3 regions of the Comamonas sp. lk genome follow, and region 1 is predicted to be linked to each of the others. Evidence: predicted binding sites of a transcription regulator. Region 1 holds the regulator's gene; each other region holds the start of a gene.
The links. The regulator HrcA, encoded in region 1, represses chaperone genes, less so after heat shock. The targets are predictions, from matches to a motif close to TTAGCACTCNNNNNNNNNGAGTGCTAA.

Region 1 (6,497 bases):
GTCGAACACATAGTCAGAGTCTGTGGGCAGACCGTGCTTGAAGCCAAATGACTGAAATACCAGCGTCATCTGTCCCATAGGTACGGCGATGACCTGTTTGACATAGCTTTGCAGCTGGGCAGATTTGAGATCGCTGGTGTCCAGCACCATGGATTTGTCACGCAGCTCGGCCAGCAGCTCGCGTTCTTTTTCTATGCCTTGCTCGAGTGCCAGATGCTCGTCTGCAATCCTATCCTGCGACAAAGGGTGCTTGCGGCGAGTTTCCGAGAAGCGGCGCACCAGCGTGCTGGTGGATGCGTCGAGAAAGATCAGGTGCGGCACCAGGCCCTGCTGCTGCAGGCGTTGCAGTTGCGCCGGCAACTGCGGCAGGCCTTGGGCGCTGCGGGCATCCATGGCAACGGCCACCTTGTTGCTGTGGTGCTTGAGTTCGACAAACGATTGAAACAGCTCGGGCGGAAGATTGTCCACGCAGTAATAGCCGGCATCCTCCAGAGCGTGCAGGGCCACGGATTTTCCCGATCCGGACATGCCGCTGATCAGAACAATCTCCAAAGACATGACTCAATCTCCCTTGACCTTGCTAGATGCTTTACGCGCCACATGAGAGGCTGCGGTCTTGGCGACTTTGGCACGCGCAGCCGGTGCCTGGCCCAATCTTGCCACGGCCAGCATTTCTCTGGCATGGGCCATGGTTGCATCGGAAATCAGCTCGCCCCCCAGCATGCGTGCCAGCTCGCTTTCTCTGTCTGCACCAGACAAAGGAGCCACGCTGCTGATGGTGGTGTTGTTCTTGGGCTTTTTGGCCACCAGATAGTGCTGATCCGCATAGGCTGCGACCTGAGGCAAATGGGTGACGGCCAGCACCTGGCGCGAGTGGCCCAGCGAGTGCATGAGGCGGCCCACGGTTTCCGCGACCGCTCCGCCCACGCCGGAATCCACTTCGTCAAATATCAAGGTGGCCGCTTCGCCCAGTTCGCTGGTGGTGACCGCAATGGCCAGGGAAATACGTGACAGCTCACCGCCCGAGGCGACCTTGGCAATCGGCTTGGGCGTGGCTCCCGGATGACCGGCCACCAGAAAGTTGACGCTGTCCGTGCCCGCCGGGGTGGCGGATTCGGCTGTGTCCAGCTGGACTTCAAACAGCCCGCCTTTCATGCCCAGGCTCTGCATGGATTGGGTGATGGCGCGCGACAGGCGCGGCGCAGCAAGCGCCCGCTGCTGAGAAATGGTGCGCGCAAGATTCAGATACTGCTGGTGGGCCGCTTGCTCGCTGGAGCGCAAACCCTCCACATCGACGGCTGCATCGAGCTGGCGCAGCTCCTGCCTCCAGCTTTCCAGCAGAGCCGGCAATTCTTCAGGAGTGCGCTTGTAGCGGCGCGCCAGTTGCATCCACATCGACAGGCGCTGATCGAGATCGGCCAGCAGCTCGGGGTCCAGGTCGGCGCGGCGCAAATAGGTTTGCAGAGAATGGCGCGCGTCTTGCAGCTGAGCGACGCAAGAGCTCAACACATCGGCAATGCTTTGAAATTCGGGCTCCAGGTGCTCCTGGCCCTGTAGCAGATGATGGGCCCGGTTCAATGGAGTTGCGGCGCCGGCTTCGTCATCTTCCAGCATCTGCAAGCCCGCTTGTGCCGTATCCATCAGCGTCTGCGCGTGTGACAGGCGGGTGTGCTGGGCATTGAGTTCATCCCATTCATCGGCCTGGGGCGAGAGCTTGTCCAGCTCCGAGATCTGCCACTGCAGGCGCTCGCGTTCGCGCTGTAGGTTGTCTTGAGCCGCAACAGCTTGCTCCAAGGCGTGAAGGGTCTCGCGCCAGGCCTGCCACAGCAGTTTGAGCTCTGCCGTGCTGATGCTGCCGTAGGTGTCCAGCATGGCGCGGGCCGCATCGGGGCGTGTCAGGCTTTGCCAGGCGTGCTGGCCATGAATGTCCAGCAACTGCTCGCCCAGGTGGCGCAGCTGCGTGGCCGTGGCGGGCGTGCCGTTGATCCAGGCGCGGCTGCGCCCCTGGCTGTCTATGGTTCGGCGCAGCAGCAGTGCGTCTTCAGCGGCAAAGCCGGCCTCCTCGAGCCATGGCACCAGCCGGGGCGGGCTATCAAATTCCGCACAGATATCGGCAAGACTGCAACCTTCGCGGACCACATCGGCATCGGCCCTGGCTCCCAGCACCAGTTGCAGAGCATCGATCAGAATGGATTTGCCGGCACCGGTTTCGCCGGTCAATACGGTAAAGCCGCTTTGCCAGTCCAGATCCAACGCCTGGACGATGACAAAATCACGCAGAACAATGCGCTTCAAAGCCATTCAGGCGCCTCCTTCATTCCAGCCCAGTTTTTTGCGCAAGGTGTCGAAATAGCTCCAGTCCTTGGGGTGCAGAAAGCGCACGCTGTGGTCGGCGCGTTTGACCAGGATGCGATCGCCGTGCTGCAAGGAGGCCAGCGACTGCATATCGAAATTGGCGCTGATATCGCGCCCGGCAACGACTTCAATCGTCACTTCTTGCGAGTCCGAAAGAACAATCGGGCGGTTCGAGAGGTTGTGAGGCGCAATCGGCACCATGACCCAGGCCGGAATCGATGGATGCAGCATGGGCCCGCCCGCCGAGAGCGCATAGGCGGTGGAACCGGTGGGAGTGGCGACGATCAAGCCGTCGGCACGTTGGTTAGACACGAACTTGCCGCCCACTTCGACCCGAAGCTCGACCATGCCGGAGGTCGACCCGCGGTTGACCACGACATCATTCATGGCCAGCGCTTCAAACACACAATGGTCATCGCGCATGACCCTGGCCTGCATCAGCGGGCGTTCGTCTTCCTCATACTCGCCTTGCAGCATGGGAGTGATGGTGGATTCAAAATCTTCCAGCGCAATATCGGTCACAAAACCCAGGCGACCGCCATTGATGCCGATCAGCGGAGTACCGTATTTGGCAAGATGGCGGCCGGCACCGAGCATGGTGCCGTCGCCGCCCACCACAAGGCCCAGGTCGCAATGCTGGCCCAGGCCGTCGACATCCATGCAGGGGTAATCGGTCAGGCCCGCATGAATGGCAGACTGTGTATCCAGAATGACGTCACAACCGAGACTGCGTAAATACGTGGCAATCCGGCCCAGTGCATGGCTGGCACTTTCGGATGGTGCACCGGCACTGGGTGCGTGGTACTTGCCGATCAAGGCAACATGGCGAAACGTGGATGTCATTTGGGAAATTACATCATTAAAATCAAAGCATGCTCGAAGAACGTGCCAAGTTATTGCTCAAAGCGCTGATCGAGCGTTATATCGCCGACGGTCAACCGGTGGGGTCGCGCACCCTTTCCAGGGCTTCTGGCCTTGAATTGTCGCCTGCCACCATACGCAACGTGATGGCAGACCTGGAGGAGTTGGGGTTGATCATCAGCCCTCACACCTCGGCCGGCCGTGTTCCCACGGCCAGAGGTTATCGCCTGTTCGTGGACACCATGTTGACAGCGGACCGTTCAGGGATTGTGACGCCTGAACTGATGCCAGAGCAACCGCAAAAAGTGATTGCCAATGCGGCCAATCTGCTGTCCAGTCTCTCCCAGTTTGTGGGCGTGGTGATGGTGCCGCGCCGCAGCTCCGTGTTCAAACACATAGAGTTTGTGCGTTTGTCCGAGCGGCGTTTTCTCGTCATCATCGTCTCGCCCGAAGGCGATGTGCAAAACCGTGTCATCTTCACCGATGTGGACTACAGCGCTTCGCAGCTGATTGAAGCGGCCAACTTCCTCAATCGCCACTATGCCGGCCTTGCCATGGAAGATGTGCGTTCGCGCATTCAGACCGAGGTGGAACAGTTGCGCGGGGAGGTTGCCACCCTCATGCAGGCGGCAGTGGATGTGAGCGCCGAGGTGATGAGTGCCAATGACCAGGAGGATGTGGTCATTGCGGGCGAGCGCAATCTGCTGTCTGTCAGCGATTTCTCCAGCGATATGGGCAATTTGCGCCGGGCATTTGACCTGTTTGAACAGAAAACCCAGATTTTGCGCCTGCTGGATTTTTCCAATCAGGCTGAAGGCGTGCGCATCTACATAGGTGGTGAAAGCCAGACCGTGCCGTTTGAAGAGCTCTCAATAGTGAGTGCCCCCTATGAGCTTGATGGCAAGGTGGTAGGTACCTTGGGCGTGATCGGCCCCACACGCATGCATTACGACAAGATGATCCAGATTGTCGATATCACATCGAAACTTGTGAGCAATGCGCTCAGTCACAAGCGCTAGCCTCGTTAGGCCATACAATAGCGAGGTTTTTCCGGTTACAGCCCTAGGTTGTGGCGGGTGTTGGGGCGTTAGCTCAGTTGGTTAGAGCAGGGGACTCATAATCCCTTGGTCGTCGGTTCAAGTCCGCCACGCCCTACCAAGACAGATAAGAAAGCCTGCTATTTAAACGTAGCAGGCTTTTTGCTTTTCCACTTTGCGCAGCCTGGGCACAGGCAAAAGGCTGAGCTTTCTATCCTTGGCCAATAGGCTGCCGTCCGCCTGCCTGTTGGGGGCGACAGCGTCTGCGTCATCGCAGGCACGCCTCCTTAATGATGTTGCAGGCTGCCCCCGCGCCGGCAGTGCACCGGGGCGAGGGCAGTCATGGCATGCGCCGATTTGCCGAATGAAAGTCGCGAACCCATTGCGGCGCTGGCTCGGAGGGCAGTGGACTGCGCCGCAAGGATGCGATCAGAGATCAGCGTGCGATCTTCTACACCTCGCCCATTGCGGGATCGCTGACCGTGTGTTTCCCGGTTTCCACGCGACCTGCAAAGCGTCGGTAGTAGAAGGCATCGCTATCGCAGGTCACGGCAAAGTCATACCAGTGTCCGCTGCTCTCCAGCTCCCAGTGCTGCTCGGCGCTGGCGCCGGCTGCAACCTTCACCGTCCACGGGCCATCCGTGCGATAGGCCATGGGCGTGATGGTGAACACGGACGACTGGCCGCCCTTGTTCATCAGATCCAGATAAACATTGCCATTGGCGATGTCGTAGCAGACGCGAATCTCAGGTGCGGCCTGTGTGCCGGCGAGGCGGTTCAAGTCGCCCTTGAAGTGGCGATGAAAGCCGTTGGGGCCCAGCACCCAGAGGTCGTACTTGCCGAAGTTGTCGCGCGCAGCATCCCAGGTGTCGGATAGCGTCTTGCCTGCTTCCACCATATAGCGGCGCGGATTGCGGTCAAGTTTCTGGCGGTCGTAGACATGGAAGACTGCAGCCTGTGAGCCGGTATTCGCAAACAGCAACTCCACCTGGCCGCTGGCCTGGCAGCGTGCACTGGCATGCAGCTCGTAAGGCAGGGCGCGCGACGGACGTGTGCCGGCGGCCTGCAGCGGTTGCTGCATGTCGCGCGGCACGGGCACGGCCGGCAGCTTTTGCTGATCGGCACGCAGCTTGTCCGCCGCATCGCGCGTGGAGCGTCCGCCCAGTGTGGGCAAGGTCTCGTTGTTCGGTGTCTTGAAGTTGAAAGTGCTGCTCAGATCACCGCATACCGCACGGCGGAAGGGGCTGATATTCGGTTCGCTCACGCCAAAGCGGGCCTCGAGAAAGCGCAGCACCGAAGTGTGGTCGAACACTTGCGAGTTGACCCAACCGCCGCGGCTCCATGGCGAGATGACGTAGAGCGGAACACGCGGCCCGGGGCCATAGACACGGCCGTCCGCAGCGGGCTGGCTGCCGCTGCCTGCCGGCGCACCATGGGTGAAGTACTCGGCTTGCAAGTCCGCGTCGGCCAGCGTGGTCTTGCCGGCATAAGTCTTGTCAGGGTTCTGTGATGGTGCGGATGGCGACGGTACGTGGTCGAAGTAGCCGTCGTTCTCATCAAAGTTGATCAGCAGGACGGTCTTGCTCCAGACATCAGGATTGGCTGTCAGTGCATCCATGACTTCCTGCAGAAACCAGGCGCCCTGAACCGGGCTCGATGGCCCGGGATGCTCGCAGTAGATCGACGGTGCGTTGACCCACGACACCTGCGGCAGCGTGCCCTCGCGAATGTCGCGCTTGAAGGCGTCGAGATACTCCTCGGGCTTGTTGCCGGGCAGAGTGTTGGCCACACCTTTATACAGAGGGTTGGCAGCGTTGTCGGCGCTTGCGTCGTAGGCGTGATAAGGCAGTGCCTGGCTGGTGTTCGAATAGGGCGATCCCGGCGCGCCGCCGCTGGAGACCGGAAAGCCCGATGCCAGATTGGCGCGACGGAAGGTCTGGAATGCACCCAGCATGTTGTCGCCCCATTCGTCCGGCATGTTCTGGTAGCTGATCCAGCTGATCTTGGCTTCTTCCAGGCGCTCTGCGTAGGTCTTCCATGTGTAGCCGATGTTGGCATCACTGGGCACGCCGTTGATCGCATCCCATTCGTTGTTCACAAAGGCCACGCTTTGCGGCATTGCGCCGTTGGTGCCTGTCATGTGGAACGAACGGTTGGCATCAGTGCCGGTGTGCATGGCGCAGTGATAGGCGTCGCAGATCGTGAAGGCATTGGCCAGCGCGAATTGGTAGGGGATCTCCTGCT
Region 2 (6,497 bases), 160 kb from region 1:
AGGTCATGACCAATGCGGTGCTGGCCATCGAAGACACCCGCTTCTTCGAGCATGGCGGCGTGGACTACAAGGGCATGCTGCGCGCAGCGCTGGCCAACCTGGGCAAGGTCAAGAGCCAGGGCGCATCCACCATCACCATGCAGGTGGCGCGCAATGTCTATCTTTCTTCCGAGAAGACCTTTACCCGCAAGATCTACGAAATCCTGCTCACCTTCAAGCTTGAGCATCTGCTGACCAAGAACCAGATCCTCGAGATCTACATGAACCAGATTTATCTGGGCAACCGCGCTTACGGCTTTGCAGCTGCCAGCGAGGCCTATTTCGGCAAGCCGCTCAAGGACATCACGGTCGCAGAGGCTGCGATGCTGGCGGGCCTGCCCAAGGCGCCTTCGGCCTACAACCCCATCAGCAACCCCAAGCGCGCCAAGATCCGCCAGCAGTACATCATTGACCGCATGGAGGAAAACGGCTTCATCACTGCCGACCAAGCCAAAGAGGCCCGCGAAGAGCAGCTCAAGATTCGCACGGCCAGCAACTCCACCCGTATTCATGCCGAATATGTGGCGGAAATGGCCAGACAGCTCATCTTTGCCCAGTACGGCAGCGAAGCCTACACCCGCGGCCTCAATGTCTACACCACGCTGAATGCCGGCGAGCAGGAAGCCGCTTACAAGGCGCTGCGTGAAGGCATCATGAACTACGAGCGCCGCCAGAAGTACCGCGGCCCGGAGAAATTCATCGCCATGCCAGGCAATGCCCAGGAGCTGGAAGATGCCATTGACGATGCCCTGGCCAACCACCCCGACAACGGCGACGTGATTGCCGCCGTGGTGCTGGAAGCCGGCCCGCGCAAGATTGTGGCGGCCCGTGCAGACGGCGAGCATTTCGAAATCACCGGCGACGGCTTGAAGCCTGTGGAATCGGGATTGAGCCCCAAGGCGCCACCCAATATCAAAATCCGTCCCGGCGCCGTGATTCGTGCCGTCAAGACACCCAAGGGCAGCTGGGAAGCGACGCAGTTGCCTGAGGTGGAAGGCGCTTTTGTTGCCGTGGTGCCCCAGACCGGTGCCATCCGCGCCCTGGTCGGCGGTTTTGACTTCGAAAAGAATAAGTTCAACCACGTGACACAGGCCTGGCGCCAGCCCGGCTCCAGCTTCAAGCCGGTGATCTACTCGGCAGCGCTGGAAAAAGGCTTTTCGCCTGCCACCATGATCAATGATGCGCCGATTTTCTTCGGCTCTTCCGTCACCGGCGGCCAGCCTTGGGAACCCAAGAACTACGACGGCCGCTATGACGGACCCATGACCATGCGCACGGGCTTGAACAAGTCCAAGAACATGATCTCCATCCGCCTGCTGCAGGCCGTGGGCCCCAAGCAAGGCCAGGAATGGGCGACCCGCTTTGGCTTCGAAGCCGCCAAACAACCCGCATATCTGACGCTAGCTCTAGGCGCAGGCTCGGTGACGCCTTTGCAGATGGCTGCGGCCTATTCCGTCTTTGCCAACGGCGGCCACCGCGCCAATCCCTGGCTGATTGCCAAGGTGACGGATCACAAGGGCCGCGTGCTGTCCGAGTTCACGCCGCCCCCGGTCACGGATCTGCCCCAGGCCATTCCCGCCCGCAACGCCTTTGTGATGAGCACCATGCTCAACGACGTGGCCCGCGTGGGTACGGCTGCCCGGGCCCAGGCCACGCTCAAGCGCCCTGACCTGTACGGCAAGACCGGCACCACCAATGACTCGGTGGACGCCTGGTTCTCCGGCTTTCAGCCCACCATGGCAGCGGTCTCGTGGATTGGCTATGACACGCCCCGCAATCTGGGCTCGCGCGAAACCGGTGGCGGTCTGAGCCTGCCCATCTGGATCAGCTTCATGCAGCACGCGCTCAAGGGTGTGCCCGTGGCCGAAATGCCCGTACCTCCAGGCGTTGTCAACATGGGTGGCGACTGGTACTACGAAGAAAACGTCCGTGGCGGCGGCGTGAGCAACCTGGGCATGGACGGCAGCGACTCCAACACAGGCTCGGCTGGCGGCTCCACGCCTGCGCCTGCAACCGAAGAGCGCAGCCGCATTCTGGACTTGTTCCGCAACTGATCAGAATCAAGCCAAGCATCGGCGAATGAACTTCATTCGCTGAAAGCCAAGGCCACAACCCAAACGCCCGGCGCGCAAGCTCCGGGCGTTTTTTATGGCGGTCGGCCGTTACTCACATTGCTCATCTAGGTGGGGGCACATGCCGGCAGATGCGCAGCCGATTTCAGCCTGGCACACCACAGAATCAGGAGCCGCAATGCAGCCAGGCACAAGCCTCTTGCAAGAGGCCGGGGCAATGCCGCTTCATCATGAACTCAAAAAACATGAGCAGCTAGCGCACCAAGGCAAAGAGCTAGATGCTTGTTTGATTCCTAAAGGGCAATAAAAAAGGCCGCAATGAATGCGGCCTTTTAGGGGCTGGTTGAATGGCCTTGCGGCCATTCGGTCAGCGGCTTGGCAATTACATGCCCATGCCGCCCATGCCACCCATGCCACCCATGTCGGGCATGGCAGGGCCGCCGTCAGCCTTGGGGGCTTCAGCGATCATGCACTCGGTGGTCAGCAGCAGCGAAGCCACGGAAGCAGCGTTTTGCAGTGCAGTGCGAGTCACCTTGGTGGGATCCAGAATACCCATTTCCAGCATGTCGCCGTAGGTGTCGTTGGCAGCGTTGAAGCCGAAGTTGCCTTGGCCCTTCAACACAGCGTCCACCACAACCGAAGGCTCGCCACCGGCGTTGGCCACGATTTCGCGCAGAGGAGCTTCCACAGCCTTGAGCACCAGCTTGATACCGGCGTCTTGCTCGGCATTGCCAGTGGACAGAGTGCCCACAGCTTGCTTGGCGCGCAGCAGAGCCACGCCGCCGCCGGCCACGATGCCTTCTTCCACAGCAGCGCGGGTAGCGTGCAGGGCGTCTTCAACGCGGGCCTTCTTTTCCTTCATTTCGACTTCGGTGGCAGCGCCAACCTTGATCACGGCAACACCGCCGGCCAGCTTGGCCACGCGTTCTTGCAGCTTTTCACGGTCGTAGTCGCTGGACGCTTCTTCGATCTGAGCGCGGATTTGCTTGACGCGGGCTTCGATTTCAACAGCTTGGCCAGCACCGTCGATGATGGTGGTGTTTTCCTTGCCGATTTCGACGCGTTGAGCTTGACCCAGGTCTTCCAGAGTCACCTTGTCCAGGGTCAGGCCCACTTCTTCAGCGATGACCTTGCCGCCAGTCAGGATGGCGATGTCTTCCAGCATGGCCTTGCGGCGGTCGCCGAAGCCAGGAGCCTTCACAGCCACAACCTTCAGGATGCCGCGGATGGTGTTCACCACCAGAGTTGCCAGGGCTTCGCCTTCGACATCTTCAGCAATGATCAGCAGGGGACGGCCAGCCTTGGCAACTTGCTCCAGTGTGGGCAGCAGGTCGCGGATGTTGCTGATCTTCTTGTCGAACAGCAGCACGAAGGGGTTGTCCAGAATCGCGGCTTGCTTTTCGGGGTTGTTGATGAAGTAGGGCGACAGGTAGCCGCGGTCGAATTGCATGCCTTCCACGACATCCAGTTCGTTGGCCAGGGACTTGCCTTCTTCAACAGTGATCACGCCTTCCTTGCCGACCTTGTCCATGGCTTCAGCAATGATGCTGCCCACGGATTCGTCGGAGTTGGCGGAGATGGAACCGACTTGAGCGATTTCCTTGGAAGTGGTCGTGGCCTTGGATTGCTTCTTCAGCTCTTCCACCAGGGCGATCACAGCCTTGTCGATACCGCGCTTCAGGTCCATGGGGTTCAGACCAGCGGCCACGTACTTGGAGCCTTCGCGCACGATGGCTTGGGCCAGCACGGTAGCCGTCGTGGTGCCGTCACCGGCGATGTCGTTGGTCTTGGAGGCCACTTCCTTCACGAGCTGGGCGCCCATGTTCTGCAGCTTGTCCTTGAGTTCGATTTCCTTGGCCACGGACACACCGTCCTTGGTCACGGTGGGGGCGCCGAACGAGCGCTCCAGCACCACATTGCGGCCCTTGGGGCCCAGGGTCACTTTGACTGCGTTAGCCAGAATGTTCACGCCTTCAACCATGCGTGCACGTGCTTCACCGCCGAAAACTACGTCTTTTGCTGCCATTTTTGGCTCCTACAAAATTTGGATCAATTTGGCTGCTAACGCTTATCAATGAAGCGCCAACAGCTATGAATTTATGAGTTTCTTGGAGAAGAGCTTACTTCTCGACGACTGCGAACAGATCGTCTTCCTTCATCACCAGCAGCTCGTCGCCGTCGACCTTCACGGTCTGGCCCGAGTACTTGCCGAACAGAACGCGGTCACCGACCTTGACGTTCAGGGCCACTTGTTCGCCCTTGTCGTTGCGCTTGCCGGGACCCACTGCCAGCACTTCACCTTGGTCAGGCTTCTCAGCGGCGTTGTCGGGGATAAAGATGCCCGAAGCCGTCTTGGTTTCGTTTTCGAGGCGCTTGACGATCACGCGATCGTGCAGGGGACGCAGGTTCATACCAACTCGTAAATACATCAACAAAGTTGAAACAAGACTTGCTGGCAACAGCTGCCAACATTCGGAAAAGTGTGAGGTCCAGAGCTTGTTAGCACTCGACCCCATTGAGTGCTAATAATAAGGCAATTTTTCTGAGTTTCAAGAGCTGGTACAAATCCGTACTCAGTCATAGGCCCACTTTCAGCAACTGCACTGCGCATCCACCAACAGAGCTGCACCACCACCCCAGCACGGCCTTTCGCTACGGTCAGATGTTTTTCGCAGACATCCATCGGCGCATGACCTGGCTCCGTTAGAGTTTGAGACGCTCCATTCCGTGAGGCTTGCCGCCAGCGAGAAAAAGCTGGTCGATTCCGTCGGCGCCTTCAGCGCGCAACAAGAAAGTGATAATCAATGAAATTTCTGTCCCGCCGTAACGTACCCAGTGCAATGAGCTTGGCTCTGATCATGCTCATGAGCAACAGCGCCATGGCGCAGACCCCGACAAAGACATCAGACACTGCGGTTGCCAAGCTGGGTACCCTTCAAATTTCCTCGGCAGAAGTCCAGCAGCTATTGCGCGCCATGCCCGAGAGCGAGCGTGCCAAAGTCAAGAGCAACCGCGAAGGTCTGGATAACTGGCTGCGCCAACGCTTGGCGAGCGAGGCTCTGCTGCGCGAAGCTCAGCAAAAAAAGTGGGCAGAGCGCCCAGAGGTCAAGACTCGCATCGACGCGGCCATCAAGGATGTCACGGCCCGTATCGTCAGCAACAGCTATCTGGAGTCGATTGCACGCCTGCCTGCGGACTTTCCAAACGATGCTGACATCAGTACTGCCTACGAACGAGCCAAGCCCCAGCTCAATATTGCGGCGACCTATCGAGTGGCGCAGATTTTCCTGCCTATTGCCCCCGATGCAGATGCCGCAACCATTGCCGCCGTACGCAAAAAAGCCGCCGAGTTGGCCAAGCAAGCACGCGAAGGAGACTTTGCAGCGCTGGCCAAAGCCCACTCGCAAGACACTCTTAGTGCAGCGAAAGGCGGAGAAGTCGGAAATTTACCTCTGGCGCAGTTATTGCCAGAGACCCGCGATGTCGTCGCAGGCATGCAGCTCAACCAAGTCAGTGAGCCTGTGCGGTCCGCTTCTGGATTCCATGTGCTCAAGCTTCTGGCCAGTCAAGCCTCGCGTCCGGCAACGCTTGAAGAGGTCAAGCCCACGCTCCAAACCGCTTTGCGTGAGCAACGTCAGCGGGAGCTTGCCAATGAGTATCTAGGCAAGCTTGCACCGGCCTCCGACGTGAAAATCGACAACGCGGCCCTGGATGCCGCGCTGCAAAAAATCAACTGATAGCTCAGCGGTGGAGAAGGAAAGCAGAAACGCCTCACTTCTCCACAACTTCAGGGCAATGCGCAACAGCGCAACTGCAAACAGCTGCGGCGAAAGAGCTTAGGCCTCGGCTGCTTCGGTTTCGGCTTCAGCAGGAGCCGGCGATTGCACTTGGTTGACCAAGCTGGGCCAGGTATTAATCGACAACAGGTGGCAATAGACCAAGGCCAGCCAGCCATTCGCGCGCCAGCGCAGAAATTCTGCGTCCGGCAGCTTGTTGAAGCGCGCTTCGTCTATCACCTTGAAGCCGGACATCGCCAAGCGCTGGCCGTCAGCCAAAGTGATATCGGCACGGTTCTCTACCAGCAGATCGGCCTCGACCACTGCACGCGCAAACTCCATCGTGTAGGAATGCTGATTTTGGTAATCGCGGCAGAACGCAAGCGCGCTGCGCGCCAGATCCGTAGGTTCGCCCGCTTCATCGAAGAGCGGATTGTCACGACCATCGACCACCGAAGCAGCCTTCTCGTCGACACAAAGTGTGAATTGGCTGCGCTCTTCATTCTCCATGAAGATGAAGGGATAGCGGCGCACATAGGCCGGCACATAGGTGTCAGCACGCCATTGGCCGTCCGCATCGACGAACAGGTTTTCCTCGCCACGCACGCCC
Region 3 (6,497 bases), on a different contig from region 1:
TCGCGCTGCAGCTGATCGGGCTTGAGGGCACGGGTATCGAGTGACCGGCCTATGCCAAGACCGGCCAGCGTGCGCGTCAGCAGCGACATGGCCAGGCCGCCCAGCCCATAAATTCCGCCAAAAAAGACCAGACCCAAGGCCATGACCTGCCAGGCATTGAGTTGGGTGAACCAGGTACCAGCGTCCATGAAGGCTCCATAAACAGGGGCGCAGCCCGTACAAAGCAATGCGCCCGACGGCACTGCGAAAACGCATGCCGGTCGGGCGCATGATAGCGGACGCAGCTGTCTGACAGACAGTCGGGCCAGGCTGGGCTACTCAAACAGCAAGCTTGAGCAGGAGCTGCAAAGCAGCGTGATTACTGCGCAGAGATTTTCTGTTCGCGAATGATGGTGCCCAGCGCCTTCACATCCTGCTGGATGCGGTTTTGCAGGCCTTCGGGTGAGCTGCCAATCGCTTGCCAGCCCTGCATGGCCAGCTTCTGGCGCATTTCTGGCGTGCGCACAATCTCGCTCACGGCAGCGGCCAGCTTTTCCACATGGGCTTTGGGCATGGACTTGGGAGCGGCCACCGCATTCCAGATTTCCAGGTCAAAGTTGTTGATGCCCAGATCCTTCAAGCTGGGCAGGCCCGGCGCCAGCGGGCTGCGGGCGGCCGAGGTCACGCCAATGCCGTGCAGCTTGCCGGCCTGAATCTGGGCCATGGCCAGAGCGGGTGGCAGCATGGACAGCTGCAGGTCGCCGCCCTGAATGCCGTTGAACACCTGGGGGTAGCCGGTATACGGCACGTGCACGGGCTTGATGGCCGAGCGGCTCTTGAGCAGCTCCATGCCCAGATGGCCCACGGTGCCCACGCCGGGAGAGCCGTAGCTCCACTTGTCACCGGCCTTGACGGCGGCATCCATGAAGGCCTTGCCCTGCGGAGCCGAAGCCGGCGCGACCAGCACCAGCGGCGCCACGCCGATCAGGCTGACTGGCTGCAAATCCTTGACGGGGTCATAGCGCACGCTGGGATTGAGCAGCTTGGCAATCGTCATATTGCCGTTGATCATCACGCTGAAGGTGTAATCGTCGGCCTTGGCCACATATTCGGCGGCAATGTTGCCGCCTGCGCCCACGCGGTTTTCCACGATGATGGTTTGACCCAGCTTTTTCTCCAGCGGCTCGGCCAGGGCGCGGGCTGTCAGGTCGGGCGAGGAGCCTGCGGGAAAGCCCACGATTAGGCGCAGGGGCTTGTCTGGCCAGTTGTCTGCCGCCATGGCAGGTGCCATGACCGTGGCCGCCAGGGCTGCGGTGGCGCAAATCAGGCCGCGGCGGGACAGGTGCTTCAGAGTGCGAACAGGCATGGCAAGTCTCTTGGAAATTATGGTTGTGAAGGTGAGGGGTTGCGAGCAGTGTGCCAACGCCCAGTAGAAAACAAAAAACCCGGAAATTATCCGGGTTTGTGATTCAGCATTTCAGCCTTTTAAGTCGCTGAGGCGCAGTTTGGTGTTCAGGCAAACTCGGCCAGCGCTTTTTTCATCTTCTTCATGGCTGCCACTTCGATCTGGCGGATGCGCTCGGCACTGACGCCGTACTCGGCTGCCAGCTCGTGCAGAGTCATGCCGCCGGAGCCGTCGTCATTGACCTTGAGCCAGCGCTCTTCCACGATGCGGCGGCTGCGCTCATCGAGTGCGTCCAGAGCCATGGTGATGCCGTCGGTGGCCAGATGATCACGCTGACGCGACTCGATCATGGCCACAGGCTCATGATTGGCATCGGCCAAGTAGGCAATGGGACCAAAGGCCTGCTCGCCATCATCACTGGGCGAAGGATCCAGCAGCACATCGCCACCGGCCAGACGCGTTTCCATCTCGATGACTTCCTCGCGCTTGACGTTGAGCTTGGCAGCCATGGCGTCAATTTCGTGGGCGGTCAGGGTGTCGCGCATGACCCGGTCGTCATCGGCCATGACGGCGTCAGACTTCATGTCGTGCTTCATCGAGCGCAGATTGAAGAACAGCTTGCGCTGGGCCTTGGTCGTGGCGACCTTGACCATGCGCCAGTTCTTCAGAATGTATTCATGGATCTCGGCCTTGATCCAGTGCATGGCGTAGCTCACCAGGCGCACGCCCTGGTCAGGGTCGAAGCGCTTGACGGCTTTCATCAGGCCCACGTTGCCTTCCTGAATCAGGTCGCCATGGGGCAGACCGTAGCCCAGGTACTGGCGGGAGATCGATACGACCAGGCGCAGGTGGGACATGACCAGTCGCCCAGCGGCATCCAGATCGTTGTGTTCTTTGAGTTTGCGTGCGTAGTCCTGCTCTTCCTCAAGGGTGAGCATGGGCAAGCGATTGGCCGCAGAAATATAAGCATCCAGGTTGCCCAGCGGTGGTACCAGAGCCCAAGGGTTCGCGGGTGCCAAAGCAGTAGCAATGGAGCCGGAGGCAGATGTCATTGCAGGTTTCCTTTCTTCCATGATCTTCATATTAGCACTCCGTTAGAGGGAGTGCTAAAGGCAAAGTTCCCGCAGATTTCGTAGGGGGAGCCAAACCCCTTGAAGAAAATTCCCAGTCGCTGGGAGTTTTGTATCTCGCTCACTGAGTGCGGTATTCGTGATGCATCGATAAAGAACTCAAGCCCATGATTTTACTAAATAAATATAGATGTTCTGATTGTGGGTAAGTGGTGTGATGCCTGCTTGCTGGGCCATGCGTATCGGCGGGAGCCGGCGCGCATGGCAGGTGTTCTGGGCTCCGGACGGTTTAAAACTTGCCGCGCAGCGTCACCATCACATTGCGTGGCTCGCCAAAGTAGTTGGAGCCGTAGGCGGCCCACACGCGCTGGTAGTAGACCTTGTCGAACAGGTTGTTGACGGTCAGCGTCGCTTCCAGGTTCTTGTTGAAGCGGTAGCCGATTTGCAGTGCCGCCGTGGTGACGGGGCCTTGGGAGAATTTCACGTCACCGTTGAGGCGGTACATGCGGCTGGTGCTGCGCAGGCCACCACCCACGCTGAAGCCTTCCAGGGCACCTGACCCGAATTGGTAGCGCGTCCACAGATTGAAGTTGTGGCGCGGTGCAATGAAGGTGTAGAGCTGGGCCTTTTCGTCCGGCGTGCCTTCCAGCGTCTTGGTCTGGGTATAGGCATAGCCCACGGACAAATTCCAACCCGGCGCAATACGTCCGTTGGCTTCGGCTTCCACGCCCTGGCTGCGCATCTTGCCGGAGGCAACGGAGAACAGCGGATTGGCGGGATCCGTCATCGCGCGGTTGGTGTCTTCCATGCGGAAGATGGCGGCACGGGCGTTGACTTGCTTGTTCAGCCATTCGCCTTTGAGGCCGGCTTCGAACTGCTGGCCCACACGGGGGCGCAGCGTGTTGCCTGCGGCATCGTTGGCGGTCTGCGGCGCAAAAATGCGCGTGTAGCTGGCGTAAGCGGAAAGCTGTTCGTTCAGATCCAGCACCAGGCCGGCGTAGGGCGTGAACTTGCCGCTGATGCGGGTGTTGGTCTCCGAGAACTGATTGAAATAGGCGTTGCGGTTGACGGCATGGTTGTCCCACCAACTCATGCGGCCGCCTAGGCTGAGCAGCACGCCGCTGGCCGGACGCAGATTGGCGCGTCCATAGACTCCATATTGCTCCGTGCGGTTGTCATTGCCGTTGGAGAAGCTGTAGTTGGTCGGTTGAGGGACGTTGTTGTCCGGGTTGAAGATGTTGATGGGCGCATCGTTGCCGCCGCCGTACTGAAAGTTTTTGTGCACCTTGCGGTAGTCCGCTCCCACGGTCAGCTCGTTGTTGGCGGAGCCGAAGGCGCTGAAGGGGGTGGTGATGAAGCCATCAAGCCCATGCGTCTTCCAGTGGCTGCGGTAGGCCCAGCTGATGAGGCAGCTGTCGCCGGTGGCCGGATCGGCGGCGCAATCCGACCAACCAAACAGGCGCGAGGGCTCGTCCTGCTCGCGATAGGTGGCGCTGAGCTTGATCTGCCCGCCGTTGTCCAGGCGGTGTTGCAGTTCGGCGAAGTACTCGGTGTTGCGTTCGGTGATGTGGTTCCAGATCGGATCCAGATAGCTGGAGCGCGGAATGTCCAGCAGTCTGCCGTCGGGATAGGCAGGCAGACCGAATGCCGGGCGCCCCTTGTATTCCTGATAGCTCGCACCGGCCGTGAGCATGGTGGATGGCGTGAGGTCGGCCTCCACCACGCCGTAGACCAGGGGTTTTCTGGAGTACACATGATCCACGAAAGAGCCGTGATCCTGATAGGCCGTAACCAGACGGCCGCGGATGCGCCCGTCACGGCTCAGCGGTCCGGTCATGTCGGCTTCGGCGTAATAGCGGTTCCAGGAGCCGGCAGACAGCTGCGTGTTGAACTCTGCCTTGGCCTTGGGGCGCTTGCGCACCAGATTGATGGCACCTCCCGGGTCGCCAGCGCCCTGGAACAGCCCGGCCGGGCCGCGCAGCACTTCGATACGGTCGTAGATGGCCATACCGAAGCCGGTGGACAGGTCATTGCCGGTGCTGGCCGGCGTGTTCACGCCGTCGATCTGTACGGTATCCACGGCATAGCCGCGCAGATAGAAGTTGCCGTGATTGCCTCCCGTGCTGCCGGGCTCCACGGTCACGCCGGGCACGGTGCGCATGGCGTCATCCAGGCTCTGGATGTTCTGGTCTTCCAGCATCTGGCGTGTGACGACGGACACCGACTGCGGTATCTCGCGCAAACTTTGTGCGCTCTTGCCAATGGTGACGGTTTGCGCCGCGTACGAGCCCGAGTCTTCCGAGAAGGTCGAGGTTTCCGCAGGCGCGGTCACCAGCACTTCGGCCAGGCTGGGGGCGGCGGCACTTGCCGCAGGAAGAGAGATATTGCTTTTGCGCAGCACAAAGATGCCAGGGCTGGTCTGCACGGCTTCAAGTCCCGTGCCGCGCAGCAGCTGGGCGAAGCCGCTGAGCACCGCAAACTTTCCGTTCAGGCCCGGCGACTGGATCTCGCCTGTCAGCGTTGAATCAGCGGAGAGCGTCACGCCCGATTCACCGGCAAAACGAGACAAGGTCTGGCTTAGCGGCCCTTGGGGAATGCTGTATTCACGCTGAGCCGGTGCGCTGCTGGCGCCGGAGGCCGGCTGTGCCTGAACCGCGCCGGCACCGGCCGTACCCAGCAGCAAAATCAGCGCCGCCTGTAGGGCGCTGTGCCTGAAACCTGCGAGGGAGACTGAGGTTGTGAACGCATGTCTGGAGATACGCTGTGCCGGGGCCATGGAGAAAAGTCCTTTTGAAGAAACGCCGATGAATTGCTTGTCTTATGGGTATGACCGGCGACTCGTCAAAAAGGGACATGCAAGCGCAAAAGATACGAAAATTTCAGCGCGCAGCGATGGTGACCCAGTAGCGGGTGCGCTGCAGAATTCTCACGGGTAGCGATGCCGCCAGAGCCATCAAGGCTTCATCCGTATTGCGCAACTGAAAGGCACCGCTGACCGGAAAGGCCGCGACCGCAGGATCGCAGCGCACCATGCCGGGCCGGTAGCGCGAGAGTTCGGCGGCGAAGACGCTCAGCGGGGTTTTTTCTGCATACAGCACACCGTATGCCCAGCCGTCGGCGGCAAGGCTGGCGGGCTCGGGCAGGTCTATATGCTCAGCCGTCATGCGCGTCTGGCTTCCTGTATCGAGGCGCACGGCCATGCCGCCATTGGCAGGGATGAGCTCCACTGCACCTTGTTGCACGGCAATCAGCGAGCTTGGTGCTGCGCCCTTGGACCTTGGTTCCAAGCGCACGGTGTAGCGCGTTCCCAGGGCGCGAGCCGTGCCTTCGCTGGTCTGCACCAGAAAAGGACGCTGCGCGTGATCGGTTGCCGTCTGAATCCAGACGGCGCCTGAGCGCAGAATCAGGCGTCGCTCTGACGAGGAGAATGCCAGATCAACGGCGCTGCCGGTATCCAGCTGGATTTTGCTGCCGTCGGCAAGCGTGGTTTCGCGCCGCTCGCCGGTCGCAGTACGCATGTCGGCCGACCACTCGTTCCACGGCGCAAGGCGCCAGCTGGCATAGCCGATGGGTCCCGCCACAATGGCTGCGGCCAGCAGGCGCGTGGCCATGCGCCGCTGCGTGCGGCTGGACTCGCGCAGTGCGGCAGCACTCAAGGCTCCCAGCCGGTTGTCGGCGTTGATATCGGCACCGGCTCGACTTGCGCTGAGCTTGCCAAGTACCCGTTCTGCGCGCTGCCAGGCCATTTCATGGCGCGGGTCCGAGGCACGCCAGCGCATGAGCTCGGCTTGATGGGTGGAGTTGTTTCCTTCCGTTTGCAGCCGCACCAGCCACTCGGCTGCTTGCAGCGCCACGCGCGGATCAACTTCTGCAGGAGTGGAGGATGAGGCCATGGCTCAGATCGCCAGCAAAATGCACTGCGCGAACGCCTGGGCCATATAGCGCTTGACGGTGCGATCCGTGACACCCAGCTGCTGCGCTACTTGCGCATATGTCAGGCCATCCAGTTGAGACAGCAGAAAAGCCTCGCGGACCTTGGGCGG

Region 2: a site for HrcA is predicted at 4,611-4,637, ahead of groES (co-chaperone GroES). Genes of this name have one in related genera too.
Region 3: a site for HrcA is predicted at 2,468-2,494, ahead of rpoH (RNA polymerase sigma factor RpoH). Genes of this name have one in related genera too.

The regions. Positions count from the first base shown of each region.
Region 1 covers NZ_UOOB01000001.1:1,132,917-1,139,413, forward strand. Annotated here, with positions in the region: gene rapZ (RNase adapter RapZ) at 1-558, opposite strand, end outside; gene recN (DNA repair protein RecN) at 562-2,301, opposite strand; gene EAO39_RS05075 (NAD kinase) at 2,302-3,198, opposite strand; gene hrcA (heat-inducible transcriptional repressor HrcA) at 3,228-4,235, shown strand; tRNA gene EAO39_RS05085 (tRNA-Ile) at 4,298-4,374, shown strand; gene EAO39_RS05090 (phospholipase C, phosphocholine-specific) at 4,705-6,497, opposite strand, start outside.
Region 2 covers NZ_UOOB01000001.1:970,737-977,233, reverse strand. Annotated here, with positions in the region: gene EAO39_RS04300 (penicillin-binding protein 1A) at 1-2,093, shown strand, start outside; gene groL (chaperonin GroEL) at 2,494-4,137, opposite strand; gene groES (co-chaperone GroES) at 4,232-4,522, opposite strand; gene EAO39_RS04285 (peptidylprolyl isomerase) at 4,916-5,848, shown strand; gene EAO39_RS04280 (SapC family protein) at 5,948-6,497, opposite strand, start outside.
Region 3 covers NZ_UOOB01000002.1:166,287-172,783, reverse strand. Annotated here, with positions in the region: gene EAO39_RS19610 (sterol desaturase family protein) at 1-188, opposite strand, end outside; gene EAO39_RS19605 (tripartite tricarboxylate transporter substrate binding protein) at 359-1,345, opposite strand; gene rpoH (RNA polymerase sigma factor RpoH) at 1,492-2,436, opposite strand; gene EAO39_RS19595 (TonB-dependent receptor) at 2,744-5,230, opposite strand; gene EAO39_RS19590 (FecR domain-containing protein) at 5,334-6,347, opposite strand; gene EAO39_RS19585 (sigma-70 family RNA polymerase sigma factor) at 6,351-6,497, opposite strand, start outside.